Regions from separate parts of the Herbidospora sp. NBRC 101105 genome, predicted to be linked through region 4. Evidence: riboswitches for the same ligand, from Rfam matches in the RefSeq annotation. Region 4 holds a riboswitch; each other region holds the start of a gene.
What was found. A riboswitch is a leader RNA that binds a small molecule or an ion and turns the genes downstream of it on or off. The one in region 4 is predicted to bind cyclic di-AMP.

Region 1 (5,328 bases), 1.4 Mb from region 4:
TGCCCCTTCCGGGCGACCAGGCGGGACACGCAGACCACCACGGGCCGCTCGCCCAGCCCGAGCTCCGCCCGCACCCGCTCGCCGCCCGCGCCGGGCCGGAAGACGTTCGTGTCGACCCCGGGCGCCAGCCGCGTCAGCTTCTCCGGCGGGATGCGGGCGGCCAGGTGGCGCCGCGTGTAGTCGCCGAGGTAGGTGACGACGTCGGCGTGCGCCCCGATCCGGCGCAGCACCGCGCCCGCGAGCGGCAGCCGGGCCCAGGAGGCCTCGTGGCCGTGGGTCAGCATCACCACCCGCCCGGCCCCGGCCGCCCGCAGCGCGCCGCCGAGCAGGCCGAGGGGCGCGGCGGCCCCGAACACCACCGTCGACCCCGGGACGATCAGCTCGCAGGCCCGCCGGGCCACGGCCCGCGTGGGCAGCATGAGGCTGGTCGGGTGGCGCACCACCTCGAAGCCCTGCCGGGCGTCGAACTCGGCGCAGCCCTCCCAGCGGGGGGCGTACACGACGACCGAGGAGGCGGGCAGCCGGACGGCCAGGGCGTGCACGAACGACTGGATGCCGCCGGAGCGCGGCGGGAAGTCGTTGGTGACCACCACGACCCGGGTCACGGCACCGGCCGGCCGTGGAAGAGCGCCCACGACCGGGCCATCGCGATGCGCTGCGGCGAGGTCGGGTGGGAGGAGTAGAGGACGTACTCCAGCGGGCTCGGGCTCAGGTCGGAGATGTTGCGGACGGCCAGGTTGCGCTGCATGGCGGCGAAGGTGACCGGGTCTTCGGTGATCGCCAGGGCGTGGGCGTCGGCGCGGGCCTCGATGTGGCGGCTGACGAGGTTCTGCGCGGGCCCCGAGAGCACCGTGCCGAGCGAGACGAGCCCGACCAGCAGCGCCGCCGCCTTCGGGTCGCCCAGCGACGGCACCCCGGTCCGGCGGCGCAGCAGGTTGCCCGCCACGAACAGCCCGCACGCCCCGAACGCCGCCCCCAGTGCCCCGACGAGGGTGCCGTGGAGGACGTCGTCGGTCTTGGCGTGGCCAAGTTCGTGGGCCACGATCAGCTCGATCTCGGGCTCGGGCACCTGCAGCAGCGTGTCGTAGACGACGATGCGCCGGGTCGCGCCGAACCCCGAGACGTAGGCGTTGAGCGCGGTCGTGCGCCGGGAGGCGTCGGCGACCAGGACGTCGTCGACCGGCACCCCGTCGCGCTCGGCCATCGCCAGCAGGCTCGCGCGCAGCGGCCCCTGCGGGAGCGGCCGGAAGTCGTTGAAGACCGGCTCGACGACGACCGGGTAGAGGAACGACAACACCAGCGTCAGCGAGAACGCCCCGAGCGAGGCGGGGATCCACCAGCGGCGCGGCCACCGGCGGGCCAGCGCGATGACCACCACGACCATGACGGCCGACAACAGCAGCTGGAGGCCGAAGTTCTTCAGCCGGTCGGCGCTCCAGGTCGCCCAGTTCTGGGTGGACAGGCCGTAGTCGCGCAGCACCGTCTCGAACCACACGCCGAGCGGCCACCGGATCGCCAGCGAGACCACGGAGATCCCGGCCACCGCGAGCAGCGCCCGCAGCCACCAGGGGCCCCGGAGCCGGTCGATCAGCCGGGCCCCCAGCGGGGTGGCGACGAGCACCCCCGCGATCACGAGCGTGACGGCGAGCGACAGGTAGGACGGCAGGCTGGTGGCGGCGTCGAAGGCCTCGGCGCGGGCGATCTCGGCGGCCCCGAAGTCGCGGACCGGATCGGGCCGCACCTCGGGCGCGCCGGCGGCGAGCGCGTGCCACGGCGTGGTCACCGCCACCACCGCGGCGATCGCCACCCCGAGCCCCGCCAAGGCCACGGCCGCGGCCTTCATCCCCGTACGTTCCACTCCGCCTCCGGAACACTTCGTATCACGTAGTCGCGCCAGGCCGCGGTCAGCTCGGCCTCGCCGACGCCCAGCGTGCGCCGCAGCGCCGTGGCCGGATCGGCCTGGGCCGCCCGGTAGAGGGCGGTCAGCGCGGCCTCGCCGTAGCGCTCGGCGATGTAGCGGCAGGCGAGCCAGGCCTCCTGGTAGGCCTGCGGGACCCGCGCGCCCCCCGCGCGGAAGTCGTCTCGTGTCGGCAGCTCCCGTGGCGCCCGCCGGTCGGCGGCGAGCTCGGCGGCCACCACCCCTGTCGGCAGCCCGCTGTCACGGTAGCCGACGTAGTCGGCGTAGCCCTCCACGAGCCAGACGGGCATGTCGGGCCGGGTCGCGGCCCCGGTGGCGACGTGGGTGAGCTCGTGGGCGAGCACGATCACTCTCCCCTGGGCCGAGAGCGAGGCCCAGCCGTGCGGCTCGATCACCACGAAGCCGGGGCCCGCCAGGGCGGCCATGCCGGTCACCGGGGCGGGACGGGCGATCTCGGCGGCCCGCTCGGTCGTGGCGGGCGCCAGGACGGTGGCGGTCACCGGCGCGCCCCACACCCGCGCCACGGCCTCGGCGGCCCGGTCGGCCTCCCCGGCCAGCCCGGGGAAACGCCGGTCGGCCGCCAGCACGTGGACATGCTGACCGTGGACGGCGACGGGCCAGCTCTGGCCGTACAGGACCTTCGGGGGTTGCCCGGCGGACAGGACGGCCAGCAGCACACTGACCGTCACCAGGAACCGCATGCCAACGGATGGTACAAACACCGCGGCCCCGCCCGCCGGGAAGGAGGCGGACGGGGCCGATCGGTACTTCGCCGGGGGTGTCTAGATCCCGGGCCGGACCGCGCCCACGAAGGTGCGCTTGCGGTAGGTGTCCAGCTTGTCGATCCGCACCCGCGAACCGGAGTTCGGGGAGTGGATCATCTTGCCGTGGCCGACGTAGATGCCCACGTGGCCGCCGCCGCTGGTGAACACGAGATCGCCCGGCTGCATCGCCTTCCAGCTGATCTTCTTCTTCACCGAGCTCTTCTGCGACCAGGTGGTACGGGGCAGTTTGACGCCCGCCTTGCGCCAGGCGAACTGGACCAGGCCGGAACAGTCGAACGCGCCGGGACCGGTGGCGCCCCACCGGTAGGGGTCGCCGATCTGCTTCTTCGCGACGGCCACCGCCTTGCTCGCCTGGACCCGCTGGCGCTGGGCCTTGCTGAGCTTCTTGACGCGCTTGGCGGACCTGCTCTTGGCCTGGGTCTTCGCGGCCGAGGGAGCGGCGGGCGCCGCCTCTCCCGAGGCCGGGACCGCCGTGGTGTTCCTCGTGACGGTGACCGTCACCTCATCGGCCCGCGCGGGAGGCGCCACGACCGCTCCGACCGAGGCCGTGAGCGTGACGCCGCCAAGGGAGAGGCGGGCGATGCGGGACAGGCATGCGGGGGTTGTGGACAGGATTGCTCCTTGGATCTTCCTCTGATGCCTACCGGGTTAGCTGACGGATTCGGGCAGGGAAGTAGCCCTACGGCGCGGAATTCTCACCGATTCACCCCTGGCTCCGCTGGGGAACCTTTTGGGTCCCCGGCTCCATGCCTCCTGGCTGCATGGATTCGGCTGTGTCGCGTGACGTGCGACACATGGATCTTTATTAAGACATCGGCGGCTACGCGCCGGACTGTCCGCGGACGGCATGGCTTGCTCGTCGCGAAGCCAGAAGTTACCGACTCCGCCATAAGTCGGCAAAGTTTTGGCAGAAGATAAAGATCAGATAAACTCCGGCGCTATTCGAAAACGCCTGCATATCGCGGGATTTAGGAGGGTGATGTGACTCTGGTCACACCCCTTGTCACAGAACCCGAAAAAAGCCCCATACGACACGCTAGGGACGAACGGCCTTGTCGGGGTTGTACTGCGCAAGAGGGGTGATCTTCACCACGTCGCCGGTCTGCGGCGCGTGCACGACCGAGCCCTGTCCGGTGTAGAGGCCGACGTGTCCGAAACCGCTGTGCCAGACCAGATCTCCGGCCTGGAGGTCGCTGATCGGCACCTGGCGGTTCTTGCCCCAGGCCCACTGCTCGTAGCTGGTGCGCGGCAGGCTCACGCCGCCGGCCCGCCAGGCGGCCTGGACGAGCCCGGAGCAGTCCCAGGCGCCGGGGCCGGTGCCGCCGTACTGGTAGGGCTTGCCGATCTGGGCGAAGGCGAAGTCGAGGGCGGCGCGGGCGTTGCCGGAGGCGGGGCCGTTGTAGACCTGGCCGGTGCTCTGCGGGTTGCCCGGGTTGAAGGCGCCCAGCTCGCGGAGCAGCTTCATCTGCTCGTCGACCATCTTGTCGGTCTTCTTCTTCTTGGCCGCCAGGTCGGCGCGGACCTCGGCGGCCTCCTCGAAGGCCGCCTTGCGCTGGTCGCGCTGCTGCTTCAGGCCCGCGATGGCGTCCTCGAACTCGGTGAGCCGGAGCTGGCGGCTGGTGGCGAGCTGGTTGATGATCGCCATGCCGCTGAGGGCGTTCTGGGGGGCCGCGGTGCCGAACATGCCCGAGAGGCTGCGGATGTCGCCCGTCTGGTAGCTGGAGACCGCCAGGCCCACCACGCCCGCCCGGAGCGTCTCGACCTTCACGTTCTGCTTCTTGAAGCCGGCGTTGATCAGGTCGTACTGCTTCTTCGACTTCTTGTACTTCTCGTTGGCCTGGTTGTACTCCTCGACCAACTGGTCGGCCTGCTTGTTCAGCTTCGCGAGCTTGGCCTTGGCCTGGGGGATGGTCGGCTTGGGATCGGCCGCCGCCCCCGTGATCGGAAGAAGCAGAACGAACGCCGCAAAACCAGCCACGGCCGGTACCCGCCCACGCACGCCCGAAACCCCCTCCATACCGGACAGACCTGGGTCGGGACTTTACTCAGGCGATCATGTACCCTCAACCGATTCGCCGGTATTCGCGCAGGTCATCACGTGGGGCGACGACGTGATCACGCACGGCCAAGGCGGCGGAGGAGCAATATGGAAGGAACCGGACGAGCGCCCATCTTCCGGACAGAGACCGCGACCTCGCGGTCGGACGACACCACCGCGATGGCGCGGCCCGGCGGCTCGATCTGGACCATCTGCCGGATGAGGTCGTCGGCTATCTGACCGGGCGCGCTGAACGCCACCCGCACCCCCCGGGGCGCCGACACCTGGACCGGGCCGTCGAGCTCGGCGCCGTCGAACACGCACGTGATCTCCACCCGCACCTGGACGGCCAGCCCGCCGAGCCCGGTCAGCAGGCGCTGCCGCTGGTCGGCGAGGGTGAGCGTGCCGTAACCCGACTTGGTCACGTTGTAGCCGTCGATGATCAGGTGGAGGTTCGGTATCGCGAGGAGCTGGTCGAGCAGTTGCGGGTCGTCGTCGGCCAGCGCGCGGGCCGGCACGTCGCGCACCGACGGGGCGGTGCCGCTGACGGCGGTCACGTAGTCGGCCGGCCGGCTGATCGTGGTCGG
Region 2 (5,328 bases), on a different contig from region 4:
CGGCGTCCTCGGGGGAGATCTTGATCAGCGGCTCGGGCTCGGAGCTCGGGATGCTCGGCGCGTCACTCGGCACGGCGCCGGGCGCCGCGCTGGGCACCGCCCCGGGGGCCGTACTGGGTGCCGCGCTGGGGGTGATGCTCGGGGCCGCGCTGGGCTTGCTCCTCGGGATGGTGCTGGTGATCCCGGTGTCGGCGGACGGCCGCGCACTCGCCGGGGGAGTCGGCGAGGGCGCGGCGGCGACGGGGGGCACGCCGATCGTGAGCGCGCCGAGCAGCAGGGCTCCGGCGGTCACGATGGTCCGGTTCACGGCCATCAGGCCAGTCCCTGCAGCGTGGCGGCCGTCTGGCCCTCCGAACCCGCCTGGTCGGCCTTGCGGGTCAGCCAGCCCTGCTTGTTCATGGTGAGGAACGCGTAGAGCTTGATCGGCAGGGCGATCCCGATGATGACCAGGGTCGTCAGCGGCAGCAGCAGGATCTCCTGCGGGTGGCGCTTGAGGTGCGACCAGCCCCGGATGCCGCGGCCGATCAGCAACCAGCCGACGCAGGTGCCGATGCCCCAGGGGGTCAGCTCCAGGCGGCTGAAGAACAGGTAGCCGAGCGTGACGCCCATGGTGACCGGGGTGAGCAGGATCTGCAGCACGGTGACCTTGGTGACCAGCGGCGTCTTCCACAACCAGCCCTTCCACAGGGCGGTCAGGTAGCAGCGGTAGGAGTTGCGGCTCCAGCGGATGCGCTGCTTGAAGAAGGCCCGGAACGAGCTCGGGAACATCGAGATCGCCCGCGCCGACGACTGGTGCACCGTCTTGTAACCGGAGGCCAGCACCAGCCAGGTGAGCCGCCCGTCGTCGCCGGCGATGCAGCGGCGGCCGAGGAAGAACTCGTTCTCCAGGTGGTGGACGACCGGCAGGATCGCCGACCGGCGGTAGGCGGCGGTGCGGCCGGACAGGCAGGCCACGCCACCACGGCTGCCCATGGCCGGCACGTAGTCGTAGTAACGCAGGTTGACCAGCCAGTCGGCGATGCGCCGCCAGACGCTGGTGGTGCGCTGGAACACGTTCTGCTGGGTGCCGACGCCACCGACCTGCGGGTCCTCGAAGGGCATCTGCACGGCGTCGAGCAGGCCGGGCTCCCACCAGGTGTCGGAGTCGGCGAACACCACGATGTCGCCGCGGGCGGCCCGGATGCCGACCCCCAGCGCCGACCGCTTGCCCGAGTGTTCGTAGACGAGCACACGCAGCCGGGGGTCGTTGACCTCCCGCAGCTTCGCGTGGCATTCGGTGTCCGCGACGTCGACCACGATGATCACTTCGCCCGGGTTCTGGGCGAGCCAGCTCCCCAGGCACCGGACCAGGATCTCCGCGTCCTCGCGGAACGACGGCACCACGACCGAGACGGACGCGCGGTAACCGTTGACGACGGGCTTGGCCAGCCGGGACAACACGACCCGGTAGATCCACAGACCCCAGACGAGCAGACCCGCCAACCCGAGCGGGACGATGTCTCGCCAACTCCCGTTGGCGCTCGACCTCACCAGCCATTCATAGGCGGTGTCGAGCCAATTCGCTGAATCAGACCCCACGACCTTGTTCTCCTGAGCTTTTCCGCACGCGAGAGAATGCCCCGAGTCGTTCCGGATCTCAAAGAATGAGATGACCGGCGGAGCACACTATTTGTTCGGCTTTAACGTCAACTTCCGCATCGAAGTCGATTTGAGTTCGGGCCCCCTATTGGGGGGTGAGCCCGACTGCCGAGCCGAGACGGCGGGCCCGGTGGCCGCGGGCCGGGGAAAAATCAGCGGATCTCACGCTGGTCCTCTCGCGTGGCATGGGAGGGAGAGTGTCGGGATCCGTGCCCGGCCGGCTGCGATGAGTCACAGCTGACACAGGTGCCACAACAGTCCCGAGGTGTACCGTTCCATAAGCTAATTTCGGGATAAGTCGGGTGTCAACGGGCCTGTCGTTGAAACTTTTATCTGTGGGGATGGCGGGGCCGGAGGTAAACACGGTGCGGCGGGCGACTTTCCTGGTGGGAGGCGGTTGGGGCTCCAGTTGGGGGGCTCGTGCACCCGTCCGGGCGACGGTTCTTTGCAGCAGAATTCACGTGCGTGTAACCAGCGCCCGGATAAATGCCGAAACATGATCGTTATCGAATCCGGGTAAACCTTCGGGCGCTTCTGTAGGTGATCACTTACTTCGGGTTCCGAAGGATGATCACGCGGGCGTGCGCACCGCGGGGGCAGGGCGCGCACACCCGCGTGATCGTGGGGTGGGGCAGTTGGTCTTTGAGAGCTTACGGGGGGTTCGATGAGCTTTGTGGGGGTTTTGGGGTCAGGGTAGTGCTTCTGCCTGAGAACTCCCTGGGCGGGGCGGCCGTTTCGCGGGGGTCTGACGCGGTTCCAGCCATCCGGGGGGTCGGTTCATGGCGGGTGCGGGCCGGGTTCGCGATGGGTCGATCGCGGGCTCGGCGCCGGGGCGGGCGGGGGAGTCGTGCGCGGTCGGCTCGCGGGGTCAGGGCGGGCCGGCCGGTGGGGTCGGGGCTCAGAACATCGAGATGTGAACGTGGTCGTAGTGGTTGGCGGTGTTGCCACCGCGGTTGCTCATGAAGCGCCAGCCGGTGCCGCTGTTGATGCGCTGCCGCCAGATGACGTACTTCACGCCGAGCTTGGTGCGGTTCTTCAGGGCCCACTCGGCGAGCTGGTCGCCGAGGATCTTGGCCGAACCCGTGGCCATCGCGCCGCCGGTCGTCATCATGAAGTCGCAGGCGCGGCCGAGCGGGTGCTCGCCCATGGTGTCGACGCGGAAGCAGCCGATCGAGTTGTTCAGCTTGAAGGCCGCCTTGGCCTCCTCGCGCATGAGGCGGGTGCGGGCGGTGATGTTGTCGGCGCCGGTCGGCAGCTGCGGGGCCCAGCCGCCGTTGGCGAGCTTGCCGGGGCCGATCGGGATCAGGTCGTCGAGCCGGTCCTTGATGTCGTCGATGAGGTCCTCCGCCTCCACGCGGCGCCTCTCGATGTCCTTGGACTTCTTGTCGATCTCGGCGATCAGGCCCTTGGCCTCGGCCGCCGCCTGCGCCCGCGCCTGCTCCTTCTGCTTGTAGTTGCGCACGATCGCGGCCTGCTCGTTGCCGAGCTGCATCGCGAGCGGCGACATGCCCATGCCGGGCGGCAGCACGATCCCGCCGTTGCCGGGGACCGACTGGTAGCTGAGCCCGGCCAGCCGGGCCATCTCGCGCTGGGCCGCCGCGAAGTCGGCGTGCGCCTTCTCCAGCTTCTCCTGGGCGGCCTTGGACGCCGTCTTGGCCTTGGCGAGGTCGTCGCGCGCCGCGTGGTACTGCGCGATCAGCGAGTTGACCTTCTTCTCCAGGCTCGACAGCTGCTTGCGCAGTTTGTCGGCGTCGGGCTTGGGGGCCGCGACGGCGGGGCCGGGCACCAGCGCGGCGCAGAAAGCGGCCACCAGGGCCGCCACCGGAAGGAGGAACAACCGGCGGTTGCGTCGGTGCGTCGTGGCGGGCAGCGCCCACTCCTCTCCTTGCGCCGGCCGGGTTAGCTGACGGATTCGGGCGGAGAAGCCCGGGCGCTCGATCGCGCCTGCACCCCAGGTTCTGGTGGGTCCCCGGCTCCCGGGCGACACGCCCGGGATTAGGCAGTCCGCCGAGGTCTCGGCGGGTTCGTGTGGATAGTAATGGTAAAGACGAGGCAAGTGCTACTTAAAGTTGCGACCATACGGAGATCAATCCGTGATCTGGCGCCCCATCTTTCCCGATGCAGCCCTGAGCATAGAGGCCGCCTCCTCGGGCCGCACGTCGTTGACGAACGCTCCCATACCGGATTCGCTACCTGCCAGGTACTTCAGCTTCTCCGGCGCCCTCCTGATGCTGAAGAGCTCCATGTGCACGTACGCCACCTCCCTTCCCCAGCGAACCGGCGCCTGGTGCCAGGCGGCCACATACGGCATACGGACCCCGAACAACCCGTCGAGGGCCCGCAGCACCCCGGTGTAGAGCGGCCCGAACGCCGCCCGCTCCTCGGGAGTGAGCGAGGGCAGGTCGGGCGCCTGCCGGTGGGGATAGAGGTGCACCTCGAACGGATACCGGGCGGCCCTCGGCACGAAGGCCGTCCAGTGGTCGTTCGCGGCGACCACCCGCTCCCCGGCACGCTCCTCCGCCACCACGGCCGCGAGCGAGCCGGGCCGGGCGACGGTGAGCATCCGCTGGGTGCGGGGTGTCACATAGGGATACGCATAGATCTGCCCGTGCGGATGGGGGAGAGTGATACCGATTTCGGCGCCCCGGTTCTCGAAGCAGAACACCTGCTCCACCCCGTCGAGCGCGGACAGCTCGCGGGTGCGGTCGACCCAGGCGTCCATCACCAGCCCGGCCCGCTCGTCGCTCAGGCCGGCGAACGAGGCGTCGTGGTCGTCGGTGAAGCAGACCACCTCGCAGCGCCCGATGGGCCCGCTGAACGAGGGGAACCGGTTCTCGAACACGGCCACGTCGTAGGCCGAGGGGATCTCCGACCAGGGGCGGCCGGGGCAGAGGGGGCACTCCTCGGGCGGGGGGAGATGGGTGCGGGTCTGCCGGTGGCCGGCGACGGCCACCCACTCGTCGAGCACCGGGTCGTGCCGCAGCTCCGAGGGGTCGGGCCGGGGCGGCAGGTCGCGCAGGTCCTTGGCGGAGTGGTCGCGCTCGTGGAGGTCGAAGTAGATGAGCTCCCGGCCGTCGGCCAGGTGGGTCAGATGGCGGTTCATGCGGGTTCGGCGACGATCAGCTCGCCGACGTGGCCGGCCAGTTCGTCGCGCGCCTCCTTGTCCAGGCCGGAATCGGTGACGAGAACATCGGCCCGGTCGAGCCGGGCGATGGTGGAGATGCCGACGGTGCCCCACTTGGTGTGGTCGGCCAGCACCACGAGCTGCTGCGCGGCGGCCACCAGCTCGCGGTCGGTCTCGGCCTCCAGCAGGTTGGGGGTGGTGAATCCGGCCCGCGCGTTCATGCCGTGCACCCCGAGGACGAGCGTGTCGACGTTGAGCGACCTGATCGCCTGCACCGCGATCGGCCCGACGAGGGCGTCGGACGGCGTGCGCACGCCTCCCACCAGCACGACCGTCTGGCCGGGCCGCCCGGACCGATGGAACACCTCGGCCACCCGGACCGAGTTGGTGATGAGGGTCAGGTCGGGCACGTCGACGAGGTGGTGGGCGAAGGTCCAGGTCGTGGTGCCGGCCGACAGGGCGACCGCGCTGCCCGGCCGGACCAGGTGGGCGGCGGCGCGGGAGATGGCCTCCTTCTCGGGCTGCTGCCGCACCGACTTGGCGGCGAACCCGGGCTCCTCGGTCGA
Region 3 (5,328 bases), on a different contig from region 4:
TGTGTTACCAGGCGTTCACATACGCCTGAGCGTGTCAATACCGCTGCTTGACGTCCTTTCTCCCCGACGTTTACCTTCCCTGAGGGGTGGCGAGAATCATCCGTCGTGGGAGAGGGGCTCACGATGTCAGTTTCCGAGACCGAGCGCGTCGGCCTGACCGACGACGAGTTGCTGCTGCTGGCCGAACTGGCCAAGGGCGTGACCGTCGACCGTGTCGGGCGAAGCCTTGATGTCAGCGGCCGGACGGTTCGTCGTCGGCTGCGCGGCATCTGCGACCGCATCGGCGTCGCCACCGCCATCGAGGCCGTCGCATGGGCGGCCCGACGGCGTTTGATTTAGTCGGCGATCCTCACGGCACCCGCGAACGGCCTGTTGCCGATCGCCGCGACCCGCACGACGTCACCCGTGCGAGGAGCGTGGATCATGTAGCCCCCTCCGATGTAGAGGCCCACATGGTGCAGGTCGTTGTAGAAGAACACCAGGTCGCCCGGGCGCATGTCCTCGCGTGAGACGTGCGTGCCCGCCGTCCACTGGCTGCCGGTGTAGTGGGGGATGCTGATGCCGACCGTGGCGTAGGCCGCCATGATGAGGCCGGAGCAGTCGTAGGAGTTGGGTCCTTCGGCGCCCCACACGTAGGGCTTGAGCTGCTGGGTGAGCGCCCACCTGACCGCCTGGGCGGCCTTGCCGTCGCCGACGACCGGCAGGCTCAGGCGCTTCGCCACCGACACCTGGCCGGCGACCTGGGCGTACAGCCGGCTCTCGGTCTTCTTGATCAGGCCGCGGATCGTGTTCTCGCGCTTGTCGAGGCTCTTGATGAGCTTGCTCACCTCGTCCTGGCGGGCCTTGGCGCTGACGCGCGCCCGCTCGGCGGCCTTGCGCGCCTTGGTGAGCTGGACGACCTCCTCGCCGCTCTGCAACTGGAGCGCGTAGGTCGTGGAGGCGACGTCCATGTAGGCGTCGGGGTTGGGGGCGTTCATCAGCGAGATCCCGCTGGCGCCGCCGGTCATGTAGGCGTTGGTGGCGAACACCATCGCGCGCTTGCGGCGGGCCTCCAGGTCGGCCTCACTGGTGTCGAGCGTCTTCTTGGCCGCCGCGGCCGAGCGCTTGGCCTCGTCGAGCCTGACGCGCTCACCGTTGTACTGCTCGGTGAGCGACTCGATCTCCTCGTGCAGCTTCTCGACCTCGGCGGTGAGCTCTTTCAGCGTGGGCTCGGGGTCGGCGGTGGCGGAGACCACCGGGGCGCAGATGGTGATGAGGGCCAGCGCCGAGCCCACGAACACGACCCTGCGGACGGTTCGACGAAACAACCATGCTCCTTCCAGAGGGCCTGCCGGGTTAGCTGACGGGTTCGGACGGAAGCAGCCCTACCTTGCGGATTCACCCCGTCGGGCCGCGCGGAGGCGGCCCGGGTGGTTCCCCGGCTCCTCCGCCTCAGGCGGAGGACTCGGCCGCCTGGACATTAGTGCACGTCATGTTCGTGCTCAACCGGAACTGCGATTTCTGTCTAGGTTCGACAACCGAACAATCACGGACAGATCACGCAAGAGACCACTGTAACCCAGGTGACCACGGGGGTTTCGGTCGCCACGTGTGACCGGGAGCTTCGTCGATTTGTGCGAGACCGTTAAGGTCCTTGCATGGTCAAGGTCCGCCGCGCGCGTACCCCCGACGTCCGGGCGATCCGCCGGTTCGTCGACTCCTACTCCGGGTCGGGTCCCCGGCTGCTCAAGAAGAGCACCGTCACGCTCTATGAGGACGTCCAGGAGTTCTGGGTGGCCGAGCTCGACGGCGCGGTGGTGGGCTGCGGCGCGCTCCACGTGTTGTGGGAGGACCTGGCCGAGATCCGCACCGTCGCGGTCGACCCGGCCTGCCGCGGCATGGGCATCGGCCACGAGATCGTCGGGGCCCTCATAGCGACCGCGCGCGAACTCGGGGTGCGCCGCGTCTTCTGCCTCACCTTCGAGGTCCCGTTCTTCGAACGCCACGGCTTCCGGGAGATCAACGGCACCCCCGTCTCTCCCGAGGTGTACGCCGAACTGCTCGCCTCCTACGACGAAGGCGTCGCGGAATTCCTCGATCTTGAACATGTGAAACCCAACACTTTGGGCAATACACGCATGATCCTGCACTTGGAACCGCGTGCTTGACGGTGGTCATAACGGGCCGGGAAGGTGACTGTAGATCCGGCTATCGATACTTTTGGCTATGTCAAGCGTGCGTGTCTCACGTGTACCGCATGCGTACTCGAAGTGAGGTGACACGGTGAGCGCCCAGCCGCCATACCGCCCGGACGACCGTGAAGGGCAGCAAGGCCAGGACAAGCCCGCGCAGGACTATGACCCGGACATGACGATCGTGAGCCGCAACCCCACCGGGGGCACCGGCCAGCAGCCCGTCTACGGCCAGCAGCAACAGGGCTACGACCCCTACGCCCAGCAGGGCCAGCAGGGGCAGCAGGGATACGGCCAGCAGCCCCAGCAGGGATACCCGCAGCAGGGCTACGGCCAGCAGTCCGGTTACGGCCAGCAGTCTCAGCAGGGCTACGGGCAGCAGCAGCCCGGCTATGGACAGCAGCCCGGTTACGGCCAGCAGCCTGGTTACGGGCAGCAGTCTCAGCAGGGCTACGGGCAGCAGCCTGGATATGGACAGCAGCCGCAGCAGGGCTACGGCGAGCAGCCCGGCTACGGTCAGCAGCAGCCCGGATACGGCCAGCAGCCTGGTTATGGGCAGCAGCCTCAGCAGGGCTACGGTCAGCAGCCGGGTTACGGCCAGCAGCCGCAGCAGGGCTACGGCGAGCAGCCCGGCTATGGGCAGCAGCAGCCGGGATACGGCCAGCAGCCCCAGCAGGGCTACGGCCAGCAGCAGGCCCCGTCCTACCAGCAGCAGCCCGGCTACCCCGGCCAGCCCCAGGGCACCTACGGCCAGCAGCAGTACTCCGCCCCCGCCTACAACCCCGGCTACCCGGCCCACGCCCTTCCCCCGGGTGTGCCGGCCCCCCTCGCCGACTGGTGGCAGCGGCTCGTGGCCCGCATCGTCGACGGCCTCATCATCGGCGTCGTGTTCGCCGTGTTGTCGTTCGCCATCACGGCCCTGGTGGTCACGCAGCCGTCGTTCAACCCCGACGACCTGACGTCACTTGAGGGCAGCGGTTTCACCCTCGCGACGATCCTGATCACGCTCGTGAGCGCCACGGCCTGGTTCGCCTACGAGTTCTTCATGCTGAAGTCGCGCGGACAGACCCTCGGAAAGATCGTCATGGGAATCCGCGTCATTCCGGTGGGCGGCGCCCTCTCGACGCCCGGACTTTCCGTCGAGACCGCCGGCAAGCGCGCGGCCGTCATGTACGGCCCGCAGTTCATCCGCGCGTTGGCGATTGTTCCGGTGGTGGGCCCCATCATCAACCTTGTGGCGGGCCTGTTCTCGCTCCTGAACGTTCTGTGGCTGCTCTGGGACAAGCCTCTGCAGCAGGCGCTTCATGACAAGGTGGCGAATACGATCGTCGTCAAGGTCAAGTAGTGACATAGCGCATCGAACTAACGGTGCCCGGGGTCGATGGATCGCGCCATCGGCCCCGTTTCATGTACACAGCGTGTTCGGTCCGTTCTATCCGAAATAACTTCCTAAAGCGGTAAGCGGTTGGTGCTAGCGTGCCGTGGGACCATGAACACTCATGTCCCCACTTAGAAGTGACGAGAGGTAACCAATGCACCCGGAACCGCCCCCCGGTCAGAACCCATATGGTTCCGTCCCGCCGCCGCAGCAAGGCGGTTACCCCCCGCCCCAGGGTTACCCGCCGCAGGGCGGTTACCCGCCGCCGCAGCAGGGCGGCGGATACCCCCCTCAGGGTGGATACCCGCCCCAGGGTGGATATGGTGCGCCCCAGGGTGCGCAGGGATATGGCGCACCGCAGGGTTATGACGCCGCCCCCGCATATGGCACGCCGCACGGCGCGCCTCTTCCCCCCGGAGTTCCGGCGCCTCTTGCCGAGTGGTGGCAGCGTTTGGTCGCCCGCATCATCGACGGCCTAATCCTGGGCGTCGTGGTCAACCTGCTTATCGGCCGCCTGATCTCCGGCGCGTTCTCCACGACGACGACCAGCGAGGTCGCCGGCATTACGATCGAGGTCCCGTCGGTCTCGTTCGTCGGCCTTCTGATCCAGGCCGTGGTCTCCTTCCTGCTGTACGCCGCGTACGAGTTCTTCCAGATCTCGCGCGACGGTCAGACAATCGGCAAGAAGGTTATGAAGATCCGGATCGTTAAGCTCGGCCACCCCGCCATGGGCGGCATCGACGCCGAAAGCTCCATCAAGCGCATCGGCGTCATGTGGGGCCCGCAGCTGCTGGCGTTCAACACGATCCTCAGCTTCATCGGCGGCGTGTTCAGCCTGGTCAACGTGCTGTGGCCGCTGTGGGACAAGCCCCTGCAGCAGGCGATTCACGACAAGGTCGCCGGAACTGTGGTGGTCAAGCTCTGAGGCCCGCGGAAGCGTTCCAAACAGAGGGGCGGTCGCTCGGCGACCGCCCCTCTCGCTTTTCATCGGTACGATTCATAAGCATCGGGTAAGCGGCCTGACCACCCCGCGCGACCCACCGGTCACGGACTCCGCTATCGTCAGGGACGTCGCCGTGGCCCATCTGACACGAAAGCCCCGATTTCATAGGGGTTCCCGGCGTTTTCCCAGGGAAGGAGTGAGGTCGAATGTCAGAGGTATTGTCCGCCCTCATACCACCTCTCGTAGTCGGTGCGGCGGTCGTCTACGGCGTCGTAAAGTTGCTGCGTTCTGATGCGGCGGGGCTCCGGGGAAGGCACGAACCGGACGAGAAGTCTTCCGACAACGCCTGAACCTGAACGCCTCCTGGGAATCGTGAATTGTCAGCGGCGGAAACCGGGTATATGTTTGGCTGACGAATCAAACTTTGCTCTGCGAAAGGATTGCCGGATGGCCAAGCACACGCAGGTGATTCTCATCGACGATCTCGATGGCGGCGAGGCCAATGAGACTGTCACCTTCGCGCTTGACGGCACGTCATATGAGATTGACCTCAGCGACTCGAACGCCAAGAAGCTCCGCGAAGCGGTCCTGCCTTTCGTCAACGGTGCCCGTCGTGCGGAATCGACTCCTTCACGTGGCCGTCGTCGTGGCGGCGGTGGCTCGCAGCGCGCGATGACCCGCGAGAAGAGCGCGGAGATCCGCGCCTGGGCCAAGGCGAACAACCACCCCGTGAGCGAGCGCGGCCGCATTGCCGCCTCGATCGTGGAGGCCTACGAAGCGGCTCACTAAGTGCCGGGACACGGACGGCACAGACGGCCGTGGCTCGCGCGTTGTGA
Region 4 (5,328 bases):
TGGGGGCCGGGAGGTAGACGTGGCCGTCGTCGGCCGCCTGGGACAGGGTGTAGCGCAGGCCCGCCTTGACGCGTTCGGGGCTGTCGGCGGCGATGCCGACCGCCTGGGCGATGGTGTCGGCGGTCTTGAAGCCGATGCCCCACACGTCGTCGGCCAGCCGGTAGGGCTCGGCGCGCACGACCTCGATGGAGGTCTCGCCGTACTGCTTGAAGATGCGGACCGCGATGGAGGTGGAGACGCCCACCCCCTGCAGGAAGATCATCACCTCCTTGATGACCTTCTGCTCCTCCCACGCCGCCGCGATCATCTTGGTGCGCTTGGGGCCCAGCCCCGGCACCTCCACCAGCCGGGCCGGCTCCTCCTCGATGACCCGCAGGGTGTCGACGCCGAAGTGGAGGGTGATGCGCTCGGCCATCTTCGGCCCGATGCCCTTGATCAGCCCCGACCCCAGGTAACGCTGGATGCCCTGGATCGTCGCCGGCAGGACGGTGGTGTACGACCAGACCTCGAACTGCCGCCCGTAGCGGGGATGGGAGGTCCAGCGGCCGGTCAGCCGCAGCGACTCGCCCGGCTGCGCGCCCAGCAGCGGGCCCACCACCGTCAGCAGGTCGGGGCCGGACCGTTCGGTGGCCACGCGCGCGATGGTGTAGCCGGTCTCCTCACTGGCGAAAGTGATCCGTTCGAGAACGCATTCGATCACCGAGCCCGATTCCACGCGCCAGAGCGTAGACCATAGCCTGGCCCCATGGTCTTGGAGAGTACGGCGCGGGCCCTCGCGCTACGGGTGGCCACCGAGCAGGCCGCCTCCCGCATCCCCGCTCTGGCGGTCGCGGTGATCCGCGGCGGCGAGCTGGTCTGGTCGGGCTACCGGGGACGCGTGGGCGAGGGCCCGCCGACGGCCTCCACGCAGTTCCGGGTCGGGTCGATCACCAAGAGCATGGTCGCCGTCATGATCATGCGGCTGCGCGACGAGGGGCTGCTGGACCTGCTCGACCCGCTGGAGAAGCACCTGCCCGGCACGCCCGCCGGCGAGGTGACGATCGCCCAGCTGCTCTCGCACACCGGCGGGCTGACCGCCGAGCCGCCCGGCCCGTGGTGGGAGCGCACGCCCGGGGTTCCGATGCCCGAGCTGGTCGGCATGCTCGACGCGATGACCGGCCGTCACCGGCCCGGCCGCCGCTTCCACTACTCCAACCTCGGGTTCGGGTTCCTCGGCGAGGTGGTGGCGCGCGTCCGGGGCCGGGGGTGGGCGCAGGCCGTCCACGACGAGGTGCTGATCCCGCTGGGCATGCGCGACACGACCGAGCGGCCCCGGGTCCCGCACGCCACCGGATACGCCGTGCACCCGTGGGCCGACGTGCTGCTGCCCGAGCCCGAGCACGACGCGGTCGCGCTGGCCCCCGCCGGGCAGATGTGGTGCACCCCGGCCGACCTGGCCCGGTGGGCGATCTTCGTCGGCGGCGACGGCGCCGGCGTCCTGCGCCCGGCCACGATGGCCGAGATGCGCGAACCGGCCACCGTCGAAGACGGCCCGTCGTGGACCTCCGGCTACGGCCTGGGCCTGCAGCTGCGCCGCCACAACGGCCGCCGCCTGGCCGGGCACACCGGCTCGATGCCCGGTTTCCTGGCCACCGTGTGGGCCGACCCGTCCGACGGCGTGGGCGTGCTGTTCCTGGCCAACACCACCAGCGGCGTCAAGGGCAACGCCCTGACCGGCGACCTGCTCGACATCCTCGACGAGCACGAACCCGCGCTGCCGGCCGAATGGCGGCCCGCCCCGGTCGACGACGACCTGCTGGCCCTGACCGGCCCCTGGTACTGGGGGCCGGCCGCCTACGTCCTGCGGGCCCTGCCCGGCCGGGGCCTGGCCCTGACGCCGGTCGGCGAGACCGGGCGCGCCTCCCGGTTCGCCGCGCTCGCCGACGGAACCTGGCTGGGCCTGGACGGTTACTACGCCGGCGAGACGCTTCGGGTGGTCCGCACCGGCGAGGGCGTACACCTCGATCTCAACACCTTCGTGTTCACCCGCGAGCCCTATGGGCCGCCCGGACCGGTGCCCGGCGGGGTCGACCCGGAGGGCTGGCGCTGACGTTACCCCCACAATGTGTTGATTGTCCAAGTTTGACCGATTCTGGGCTTTGTACTACCTTCTGGGGAACTCGAGGCGGTGTGACCTACGTAACCGCAGGTCAGCCGCCGAAGGAAGACAACTAGAGATCGCCGAATCCGCGCGCCCCGCGCGGAACCGGGGAACCAGCGAGGACCCGGTGATCACCTGACTCTCCCGATCACCACGCACACCCACCGGGTCCTCTGGGGTGAATCGGCCTGTCTGCCCCTCAACGACAGGCCGTAGGGCGGCTTCCACGCCCGAGTCCGTCAGCTAACCCGGTAGGCGCATGGAAGCAAGGAGTCAACCCCACCCATGCGAGCCCCCAAACCTGGAATCCGCGCTGTCCTGGCAACCGGTCTGATGACGGCGGCCCTGGTCACCGGCGGCACCGTCGCCGCTGTCGACCTGACCCCCAACGCCGTCGCCAACGCCGAGGCCGCCGCCCCCGCGGGGACGGCACCCGAGGGAGTCACCCTGGCCTACAGCCCTCTGCTGGAGGTCGCCAAGGGACTGCCCAAGGTCAGCGCCCAGCAGGTGCTCAACCTCGCCACCAGCCAGGTCGGCACGAGCGAGAACATGTACGGCGGCGGCACCAAGTTCCACCACTGGTACATGAACTCCGAGCGCGCGGCCGAGACCATCGCCCGTGACGGCGGAACCCGCTACGGCTACGCCAACGCCCCCTGGTGCGACATGTTCGTCAGCTGGGTCGGCAACCAGCTGGGCATCAGCCCGGTGCTCGGCGAGGACGCCTACACCGTCCGCCACGCCGAGTGGTTCGCCGAGAACAACCGCTGGGGCACCGTCCCGGCCCCCGGCGCGGTCGTGTTCTTCGACTGGAACGGCGGAAAGGACATCCACGACATCCAGCACGTCGGCTTCGTCATCAAGGACAACGGCGACGGCACCATCGAGACCGTGGAGGGCAACACCGGCAACGGCGTGGTCGAGGTCCGCGAGCGGCAGACCGCCGACGTCGTCGGATACGGCTACCCCGTCTACACGGCCTGACCCCACGGCCTAGAAGTTCTCCCCCAGCCAGGCCCGCCAGGCGCTCTCCGCCAGCGGCCTGGCGATCTCCCCCGGAAAGGCGTGGTGCTCCGCGACGACGGCGTCGCGGTAGCCGTGGACGAGCGTGATCAGCGACGTCGCGGTCACCACGCACAGGAACCCCGCCTCGGCGAACACGACCTGCGCGTCGTCGGGGTTCAGGCCGGGCACCGCGACGCGGCCCTTCTCCGGTGGCTGCCCCAGAGAGAAGGCGTCGAGAAAGGCCGCCCACACCCTCGCGGCATCGGGGGTGGGGCGGCCGATCTCGAACAACGCGTAGTCGGCGGTCACGCCCGGGAAGTGCCGCAGGTAGGCCTCCAGCTTGCGCAGGTAGAGACCGTCGCCCACCGACAGCGCGTCGTACTGGTCCTCCCAGTCGCCGGTCAGCAGCCCCGAGTGCACGAACCGCAACACCGTGCTGCCGCCCGACCGGCCCTCCAGCAGGTATTCGAACGCCATGAACGACCCGTCGGCCGCCGTGTCGGTCGTGAACGCCAGCCGCTCGCCCGGCTCCCAGCCGGTCACGGTGGCGTGGGTGGTGAACCCGGCGACCGTCTGACGGCCCGCGCCCCCGACCCCGGGTTCGAAGTCGTTGGCTCCCATGAACCACGAGTCGACGCCCGGCCCGGTCGCGATCGCCTCCCACACCTCCTCGGTCGTGGCGGGCAGGACGATTTCCTCACGGACCTCGAACTCGTGTGCCATGCGGCTCAGCCTAGCGAGACAGGTTCCGGTAGGCCCTCACCGAGAGCGGCGCGAAGATCGCCGTGATGACCAGCGGCCAGGCCAGCGCCAGTTCGAGCGCGTGCGCCGCCGCCCAGGTGTCGTTGGCCCAGCCGGGGTTGCCGAACAGCTCCCGGGCCGCCGCCGCCGTCGACGACAGCGGGTTCCAGTCGGCGATCACGCCCAGCCAGCCCGGCATCGTCGCCGGGGAGGTGATGGCGTTGGACAGGAAGCCGATCGGCCACACCAGGATCTGCAGGGCCATCACCGCCTCCGGGTTGCGGATCTTCAGCCCGAGCCAGATCCCCGCCCACAACAGCGCGAAGCGCAACCACAACAGCAGCCCGACGGCCGCCAGCGCGTCGCCGAACCCGTTGCGGGCGCTCCAGCCGACGGCCAGGCCGCTGACGATCAGCACCGTCAGCGACAACACCGTGGTGAGCATGTCGGCCGCCGCCCGGCCCGACACCACCGCCGAGGAGGCCATCGGCAGCGACCGGAACCGGTCGGTCACGCCCTTGGTGACGTCGTTGCCGATCGCGGTGAAGGTGCCCTCCAGGCCGAAGACCATCGTCATCGCGAACATGCCGGGCATCAGGAACTCGCGGTAGTCGCCGCCGGGCACCGCGATGCCGCCGCCCAGCAGGTAGCCGAACAGCAGCAGCACCATGACGGGGAACAGCAGCCCCGCGACGAGCTGGCCGGGGTTGGCGGTCCAGTGGGTGACCTCACGCCGGGTGACGGTCCAGCCGTCGGCGAGGGCCCAGGTCAGTCGGTTCACGCGTGACTCCTCGGGGCGGGCGCGGCCGGTCGGCGCCGGATACGGCGGGCGCCGGCGGCGGCGGGCGGGGCAGGGTGGGCGGAGCCGTAACGGAAGGGGATTGTCACGCCGCACCCCGGGTGAGGTGCAGGAACACCTCGTCGAGGGTGGGCCGGCGGATCGCGACGTCGTCGGCGGCGATGCCGCTCGCCGCCAGGTCGTGGACGACCGCGCTCAGGGTCGCCATGCGGTCGGGGGCCGGCGCGCTGACGCGCCGGGTGTCGGGGTCGGTCTCGGCGGCGGGGCCGAGCAGGGCCGCGGCGGCCGGGAGGTCCGCCGGGTCGTGCACGACGACCTCCACCCGGTCGCCGCCGACGGTCTTCTTCAGCTCCTCCGGGCTGCCCTCGGCGACCTGGCGGCCCTCGTTGACGACGGTGATGCGGTGGGCGAGCTGGTCGGCCTCCTCCAGGTACTGCGTGGTCAGCAGCACGGTGGTGCCGTCGGCGACCAAAGCGCGGACGGCCGCCCACACCTCCGCGCGGCCGCGCGGGTCCAGGCCCGTGGTCGGCTCGTCGAGGAACAGCACCGGCGGCGACAGGATCAGCCCGGCCGCCAGGTCCAGGCGGCGGCGCATGCCGCCCGAATAGTCCTTGACCGCCTTGCGGCCGGTGTCGCCCAGCCC

Region 1: another riboswitch for cyclic di-AMP. It lies ahead of QSK34_RS02755 (C40 family peptidase); the one in region 4 lies ahead of QSK34_RS08925 (CHAP domain-containing protein).
Region 2: another riboswitch for cyclic di-AMP. It lies ahead of QSK34_RS29565 (coiled-coil domain-containing protein); the one in region 4 lies ahead of QSK34_RS08925 (CHAP domain-containing protein).
Region 3: another riboswitch for cyclic di-AMP. It lies ahead of QSK34_RS15900 (C40 family peptidase); the one in region 4 lies ahead of QSK34_RS08925 (CHAP domain-containing protein).

What each region holds. Positions count from the first base shown of each region.
Region 1 is NZ_BSSX01000001.1:601,063-606,390, reverse strand. It holds gene QSK34_RS02770 (glycosyltransferase family 4 protein) at 1-605, opposite strand, end outside; gene QSK34_RS02765 (M48 family metallopeptidase) at 602-1,843, opposite strand; gene QSK34_RS02760 (gluzincin family metallopeptidase) at 1,840-2,619, opposite strand; gene QSK34_RS02755 (C40 family peptidase) at 2,701-3,231, opposite strand; cyclic di-AMP (ydaO/yuaA leader) riboswitch at 3,326-3,486, opposite strand; gene QSK34_RS02750 (C40 family peptidase) at 3,740-4,681, opposite strand; gene QSK34_RS02745 (NYN domain-containing protein) at 4,819-5,328, opposite strand, start outside.
Region 2 is NZ_BSSX01000007.1:610,870-616,197, forward strand. It holds gene QSK34_RS29555 (right-handed parallel beta-helix repeat-containing protein) at 1-307, opposite strand, end outside; gene QSK34_RS29560 (glycosyltransferase family 2 protein) at 313-1,578, opposite strand; gene QSK34_RS29565 (coiled-coil domain-containing protein) at 2,537-3,460, opposite strand; cyclic di-AMP (ydaO/yuaA leader) riboswitch at 3,513-3,650, opposite strand; gene QSK34_RS29570 (galactose-1-phosphate uridylyltransferase) at 3,725-4,741, opposite strand; gene QSK34_RS29575 (DeoR/GlpR family DNA-binding transcription regulator) at 4,738-5,328, opposite strand, start outside.
Region 3 is NZ_BSSX01000003.1:429,432-434,759, forward strand. It holds gene QSK34_RS15895 (LuxR C-terminal-related transcriptional regulator) at 124-339, shown strand; gene QSK34_RS15900 (C40 family peptidase) at 336-1,307, opposite strand; cyclic di-AMP (ydaO/yuaA leader) riboswitch at 1,310-1,460, opposite strand; gene QSK34_RS15905 (amino-acid N-acetyltransferase) at 1,638-2,147, shown strand; gene QSK34_RS15910 (RDD family protein) at 2,347-3,516, shown strand; gene QSK34_RS15915 (RDD family protein) at 3,704-4,474, shown strand; gene QSK34_RS15920 (histone-like nucleoid-structuring protein Lsr2) at 4,940-5,281, shown strand.
Region 4 is NZ_BSSX01000001.1:2,006,732-2,012,059, forward strand. It holds gene recD2 (SF1B family DNA helicase RecD2) at 1-715, opposite strand, end outside; gene QSK34_RS08920 (serine hydrolase domain-containing protein) at 746-2,089, shown strand; cyclic di-AMP (ydaO/yuaA leader) riboswitch at 2,209-2,413, shown strand; gene QSK34_RS08925 (CHAP domain-containing protein) at 2,474-3,124, shown strand; gene QSK34_RS08930 (SRPBCC family protein) at 3,134-3,868, opposite strand; gene QSK34_RS08935 (ABC transporter permease) at 3,879-4,667, opposite strand; gene QSK34_RS08940 (ATP-binding cassette domain-containing protein) at 4,771-5,328, opposite strand, start outside.